DNA from 3 places in the Streptomyces sp. NPDC006012 genome. Region 3 is predicted to be linked to each of the others. Evidence: riboswitches for the same ligand, from Rfam matches in the RefSeq annotation. Region 3 holds a riboswitch; each other region holds the start of a gene.
The links. Region 3 has a riboswitch for S-adenosylmethionine ahead of ACFYPJ_RS28850 (amino acid ABC transporter permease). Riboswitches for the same ligand answer to the same signal wherever they lie in the genome.
Positions count from the first base shown of each region.

Region 1: another riboswitch for S-adenosylmethionine. It lies ahead of thrC (threonine synthase); the one in region 3 lies ahead of ACFYPJ_RS28850 (amino acid ABC transporter permease).
Region 2: another riboswitch for S-adenosylmethionine. It lies ahead of ACFYPJ_RS18140 (aminotransferase class V-fold PLP-dependent enzyme); the one in region 3 lies ahead of ACFYPJ_RS28850 (amino acid ABC transporter permease).

Region 1 is NZ_JBIAIE010000008.1:245,951-248,206, forward strand. Features, by position in the region: gene thrC (threonine synthase) at 1-1,244, opposite strand, end outside; SAM riboswitch class I at 1,263-1,427, opposite strand; gene ACFYPJ_RS17840 (glucosyl-3-phosphoglycerate synthase) at 1,586-2,256, shown strand, end outside.
Region 2 is NZ_JBIAIE010000009.1:8,876-11,131, forward strand. Features, by position in the region: gene trpD (anthranilate phosphoribosyltransferase) at 1-165, shown strand, start outside; gene ACFYPJ_RS18130 (PRC-barrel domain-containing protein) at 369-725, shown strand; gene ACFYPJ_RS18135 (hypothetical protein) at 755-925, shown strand; SAM riboswitch class IV at 1,009-1,125, shown strand; gene ACFYPJ_RS18140 (aminotransferase class V-fold PLP-dependent enzyme) at 1,312-2,256, shown strand, end outside.
Region 3 is NZ_JBIAIE010000021.1:48,156-50,411, forward strand. Features, by position in the region: gene ACFYPJ_RS28850 (amino acid ABC transporter permease) at 1-885, opposite strand, end outside; SAM riboswitch class IV at 1,244-1,353, opposite strand; gene ACFYPJ_RS28855 (glutathione S-transferase C-terminal domain-containing protein) at 1,431-2,256, opposite strand, start outside.

The sequences.
Region 1 (2,256 bases), on a different contig from region 3:
CGGATGGTGGCGGTCAGGCCGGTGTCGGCCACCGCGTCGAGGGTCTTGAGGCCGTCGCCGGTGTTGAGGACGACCGTGGTGAGCGCGGGGTCGAGGACGCCGTTCTCGATCAGCTTCTTCGCCACGCCCACGGTCACCCCGCCGGCCGTCTCCGCGAAGATGCCCTCGGTCTGCGCCAGCAGCCTGATCGCGTCGACGATCTGCTCGTCCGTGACGTCCTCCACGGTGCCGCCGGTGCGGCGGGCGATGTCGAGGACGTAGGGGCCGTCGGCCGGGTTGCCGATCGCCAGCGACTTGGCGATGGTGTTCGGCTTCTGCGGCCTGACCACCTCGTGCCCGGCCTTGAACGCGGCCGACACCGGCGAGCAGCCCTCGGCCTGCGCGCCGAAGATCTTGTACGGCCGGTCCTCGACGAGGCCCAGCGCGATCAGCTCCTTCAGCCCCTTGTCGATCTTGGTGAGCTGGGAGCCGGAGGCGATCGGGACGACGATCTGGTCGGGCAGCCGCCAGCCGAGCTGCTCGCAGATCTCGTAGGCCAGGGTCTTGGAGCCCTCCGCGTAGTACGGCCGCAGGTTGACGTTGACGAAGCCCCAGCCCTCGCCGGCCGGGTCGCCGATCAGCTCGGAGCAGAAACGGTTCACGTCGTCGTAGGTGCCCTCGATGCCGACGAGGTCACCGCCGTAGACCGCGGCCATGACGACCTTGCCCTGCTCCAGGTCGTGCGGGATGAACACGCAGGAGCGCAGGCCCGCGCGGGCGGCGGCGGCGCCGACGGCTCCGGCCAGGTTGCCGGTCGAGGAGCAGGAGAGGGTCGTGAAGCCGAAGGCGCGCGCCGCCTCCAGCGCCTGGGCGACCACCCGGTCCTTGAAGGAGTGCGTCGGGTTGCCGGAGTCGTCCTTGACGTACAGACCGCCGGTGACGCCCAGTTCGCGGGCCAGGTTGTCGGCCTGGACCAGCTTGGTCCAGCCGGGGTTCAGGTTGGGCTTTTCGGCCACGTCCGCGGGGACGGGCAGCAGCGGCGCGTAGCGCCAGATGTTCGCGGGTCCCGCTTCGATCGTGCGGCGCAGTTCCTCGGTGTCGTACGCCGAGTAGTCGTACGCGATCTCCAGCGGGCCGAAACACTCCTCGCAGGCGAACACCGGGCCGAGGGGCACCCGGTGACCGCATTCGCGGCAGCTCAGGGCAGCGGCGGGACCGAGATCGACAGACGGATTCGCGGTGCTTGCAACGGTCTGCACAGCCATGTGAGGCGAGGCCCTTTCTCCTCATCTTCCCCACGACGCATCTCGCCGTGAGACGGAATTGGCACCTTCCCAAGCCGGGAGCCTCGCGAAGACGATCGGATTGCGCTGCGATCAGTACGAGTACCGACTGGAGGGTTGCCGGGGCTTCATCGGGCCGTATCCCTCTGCCCCTCTGGATGAGCTGTATGCGGTTGTGTACACCGATGACCCCCGACATGCGATGGTCATCCGCGTTGTTCAAGACTGTAACCGAAGGCCAGGACAGTTGAGATAGTCGTCCGAACCGCGAGACGTATCACACACGCACCGGGTGTGATCACGACAGTGAGGAGCCGCCGACCGTGCTGGAAGAAGTGGAACGCTGGCTGGCCACCCGCTCCTGGTCCGTGACCGACCGCCCACTGCACAAAATACTCGCCGCGAAACAGCGCACGGGCCAGTCGGTGTCCGTGGTGCTCCCCGCGCTCGACGAGGAGGAGACGGTCGGCGCCATCGTCGCCGCCGTCCGGCGCGACCTCATGCTGCGGGACGTCCCGCTGGTCGACGAGATCGTCGTCGTCGACTCGGGGTCCACCGACCGCACCTCCGAGGTGGCCGCCGCGGCGGGCGCCCGGGTGGTCCACCGCGACGACATCCTGCCCCGGCTGCGCGCCGTCCCCGGAAAGGGCGAGGTGCTGTGGCGCTCGCTGCTGGTCACCGGCGGGGACATCGTCTGCTTCGTCGACGCCGACCTGCGGGACTTCTCCTCCGACTTCGTCACCGGGATCGTCGGCCCGCTGCTCACCGAGCCGGACGTCGACCTGGTCAAGGCCATGTACGACCGCCCGCTGGCCGGCGCGGCCGGACAGGGCGGCCGGGTCACCGAGCTGATGGCCCGCCCGCTGCTCAACATGCACTGGCCGCAGCTGGCCGGTTTCGTGCAGCCGCTCGGCGGTGAGTACGCGGCCCGCCGCTCGCTGCTGGAGCAGCTGCCGTTCCCGGTCGGGTACGGCGTCGAGCTGGGCATGCTGGT
Region 2 (2,256 bases), on a different contig from region 3:
AACTCGGCGGCGGCTCTGGTGGCCCTGGAGCCGGAGGACGGGCCGCTGGTGGAGCAGATCCGCACGGCCATGGCCAAGGCCGCGAAGTCGATCGACTCGGGCGCGGCCAGGAACTCCCTGGACCGCTGGGCGACCGCCAGTCACGCCCAGGACTGCGACCGGTAAGGTCCACCGGCTCGCGACGCCCGGTATGGTTCCCCTCTCGCTCGGCTCCGCTCGCGCGGGAGGTGCCACCGGCATCGGACGGCGCGAGCCGTCGGCAAACCTTTCCGGCCATGGCACCAGCGCCGGGACGACCCGCGGAAAATACCAGGTCAAAGTAGAGTGGGAGGACAGGAGAGTCCCCGGCGGGCCGCGAGGAGCCAGGCATGATCCATTCAGCCGATATCCGTGAGTGGCGCAATCGTGACGTGATCGATTCCGAGGGTCGCAAGATCGGTGCCCTGGAAGGGGTCTACGTGGACACCACCACCGATGCGCCGGCCGTGGCCACCGTCCGTACCGGGCTGCCCACCCGGCAGCGACTCGTCTTCGTCCCCGTCGACGAGGCGACCGTGGGACCCGGATACGTGCGGGTGGCGTACACGCGGGGGCAGGTGAGGAAGGCACCGTCGATCGGCACGGACGGTGTCCTGCCGGCCGCCCGTGAGGAAGAGATCTTCAAGCACTACGACCGGCCCTACGCGCCCGGCGCCGATCGCGGGCGCCGCCTCGCGCGTCGCTGAGGCCGGACCGGAGGAGGCGGCCGCCCGTGTTGGCGTTCTTCCTGTTCCTGATCCTCGTGGCGGTCGGCCTGGGCCTGGTCGGCACGGTGGTGCAGGGACTGACCTACCTTCTGGTCATCGGTGTGGTGGTCTTCGTGGCCGACCTCCTGCTTTTCGGCGCGCGCTGGGCGCGGCGATCGCACCAGCGCCTCGTCCGGTGACGGGGCCGCGCCTACGCGTGTGTGCGTCCCGTCATCCGGACACGGGTTGCGGGCGATCGATCATCCGCGTACTTTTCCGTTCAGGTCATGAGTGACAGTCATTCGGCCCCGGCCGACTGTCCGGCAACCCTCCGTCCGTGGCGGGGTGCCCCGGGTGAAGACCAGGCCGCAGGCAGCGAGGTCTGCGGCAAGCGCGGACCCCTCGTGGAATCCAGGGGTCCTGGAGGTCGAGGGAGCCACCCGTGAGCAAGCGAATGCGATAGGGCCGCAGAGCCCCGCCTCCGCGCACCCTTTCACCCCTTTCAAACTTTCTTCCCGCGCTGAGCCGCACCCGCCGTCCCGGTGCTCGCGCGGTGAATTCCGCCTGCCTTCACGGGAGTTGTGCCATGTCCGTCTCCACCGCTGCCTCCGCCCCGGCCGTGTGTGCCCCGCTGCCCGTCCTGGGCCGTGACGTCACCGTCCCGCTCGTCACCGGCGGCGAGGTCACCTACGCCGCGCTCGACTACGCGGCCAGCGCCCCCGCCCTCCAGCGCGTCTGGGACGACGTCGCCGCGTACGCCCCTTACTACGGCAGCGTGCACCGCGGCGCCGGTTATCTCTCGCAGCTGTCCACCGACCTGTTCGAGAACGCCCGCGCCACCGTCGCCGGGTTCCTGGACTGCCGCGCCGACGACCAGGTGATCTTCACCCGCTCCACCACCGACTCGCTCAACCTCCTCGCCGCCGTGGCCCCGGCCGACTGCCAGGTCTTCGTCTTCGAGACCGAGCACCACGCCGCCCTGCTGCCCTGGAAGAACGACCGGGTCAGCTACCTCGACGCCCCCAAAACCCCGGCCCAGGCGGTCGCGACCCTCCGGCGGGCGCTGGGCGACCGCGACGCTGAGGCCCCGGCCCTGGTCTGCGTCACCGGCGCCTCCAACGTCACCGGCGAGCTGTGGCCGGTGCGCGAGCTGGCCGCCGCCGCCCATGAGCACGGCGCCCGGATCGTCCTGGACGCCGCCCAGCTCGCCCCGCACCACCCGGTGTCGGTGCGCGACCTCGACGTCGACTGGGTCGCCTTCTCCGGGCACAAGCTGTACGCCCCCTTCGGCGCCGGCGTGCTGGCCGGACGCGCCGACTGGCTGCGCGCGGCGGAGCCGTACCTCGCGGGCGGCGGGGCGAGCCGTACGGTCACCCGGCGGGCCGACGGAGGCGTGGCCGTGGAGTGGCACGAGACGGCCGCCCGCCACGAGGCCGGCTCGCCGAACGTGATCGGCGCCTACGCCGTCGCCTCCGCCTGCAAGGCGCTCACCGAGGCCGGCTTCGACACCCTGGTCGCCAGGGAGCGGCAC
Region 3 (2,256 bases):
CCGGGCGTAGTACCGCTCGACGTAGAACTGGACGACGGACACCGCGCTGGTGAGGACCAGGTACCAGACGGTGGCGACCAGCAACAGCGGCACGATGTCGCCGGGGTAGGTGCTGCCCATGGTCTGGACCGAGCCGAACAAGTCGAGCAGCGACACGTAGAACACCAGGGACGTGCTCTTGACCAGGCCGATGAGCTGGTTGACGTAGTTCGGCGTGATGGACCTGAGGGCCTGCGGGAACACGATCCGGGTGAACTGGCGGCCCTTCGGCAGGCCGAGCGCGGCAGCGGCCTCGTGCTGGCCCTGGTCGACGGAGAGGACGCCGCCGCGGACCACCTCCGCCGCGTACGCCGCCTCGTTGAGGCTGAGGCCGACCACGGCCACCACCATGTCGGTGGCCAGCTTCGACTCGTCGAAGCTGACGAAGGAGGGCCCGAAGGGGATTCCGAGGCTCACCGTCCGGTACAGGGCCGAGAAGTTGTAGAGGAAGATCAGTACGACGATCAGCGGCACGGACCTGAACAGCCAGGTGTACGTCCAGCTGACGGCGCGCAGCACAGGGCTGCCGGAGAGCCTGCCGAGCGCCAGCAGGACGCCGCCGAGCAGGCCCAGCACGGCGCTGAACGCGGTGACTTCGAGGGTGATGAGGAGCCCGTCGAGGATGGTGGGCCGCAGGAACCAGTAGTGGAAGCGGTCCCACTGGTAGAAGGGATTCGTGGCCAGTCCGTGCGCGGCCTGCGCCACGAGCACCAGCACGACGGCCGAGGCGATCCACCGTCCGGGCCTGCGCAGCGGCACGACTCGCCGCACGGGCAGGGCTTTTGACGGTGTGTCGGCCGACGGCGGCGCGGTGACGTACACGGCGCCGCCCGGGGGTTCGGACATGACGGGCTCCGGCGGATTCGGACGCCCCGGTGGCCGTGCCGGATCAGCATGGCCACGGCGACGGCGCTACGGCGCGGCGCGGCACACGGAACGGCACGGGAACCGGGAGCTGGGCGGACAGACGGGGGCACACCATGGGATGGGTGTGGGCGGGGAACGCGGGGGCTGGAAGTGCTGTCAGCCCCGGCAGCGGGCGCGGCCCGGCGCGGTACACAGTGCGCTGTTCACGCGGAGCAGATCGATCGTGCGGTCGGCGACGAGCAACCCGGCGTACGGGTGTACGCAGCTCTGGGGGCGGCCGGGGGCCGTCCGGGGAGCTGTGTACATGTCCGTCACTCGCTTTTCCGGCCGCTGCGGGCCCTCGCGGTTACCGAAACACCATTCGGTCCGGTCCTCACCTGGGGCACCCCACCGCGGTGCGCGGGTTGCCGGTCAGCAAGCCAGGGCTTGTCGCTGACGCTCATGACCGTTCTGAGCGGTAAGTAAGCCAGCCCGCCCGGCCCATGTCAACGCCCGTCCGCGGGCTGGACCGGCCGCCTCCCCGCTCACCTGGGCCGGGAGCCGGGAGCGACGGCCGTGTGGTGCGCCCAGTCCAGGATCTGGACGGCCGAGCCGGCTGCTTCGAGACCCGCGCAACGGGCGTGGTGACGGCGGGCGATGCCGTCCAGGTCGAGGTGGGCGCCGAAGGCCGGCCGGGCGGCCAGGCGCCGGGCGTGCGCCCACAGCGCCGGGTGGCCGGCCACCCGGTGCACCGCGGCGGCGTCGAGGTGGTGGCGGTGCACGGTGTCGAGTTGGACGAGGGCGACCCACAACTCGACGTCGGCGGCGGTGAGTTCGTCGCCGACCAGGAACTCCCGCCCGGTCAGGCGCCGTTCCAGGCAGTCCAGGGTGTCGGTCAGGACGTTGAGCGCGGTGGCCCGTTCGGCCGGGGCGGCGCCGGCCCGGCCCGCACGCTGTGCAGCCGCCTCGATGCCCTGCGCGCACAGCCGTTCCACTTCCTGGATCTCGGTCTCGGCGCCGCTCGGGTAGAGCCGGGCACGCCCGTCGCCGAAGCAGCGGTCGAGGTCGCGCAGGATGTCGGAGGCGTGGCTGCTGACGATCCGCCCGGACCAGTCGTCGCTGAGCACCGGCGCGAGGGCCGGCCCGGTGTAGCGGTGCGCGCCGGCCTCGTACAAGGGGCGCAGCGCCGAGTGGCCGCCGCCGGGACAGTCGGGGACGGCGGCGAGGAAGGTGATGGGACAGATGTCGTCCAGGGCGAGGAGGCCGTGCCCCACCGCGATCCGCAGGCCGTCCGGGCAGGCGGTGGTGAGGTGCAGCCGGTAGCGGCGCGGCACGGCGTAGTGGCCGCTGTGGGCGTCCCGGCCGATCCTG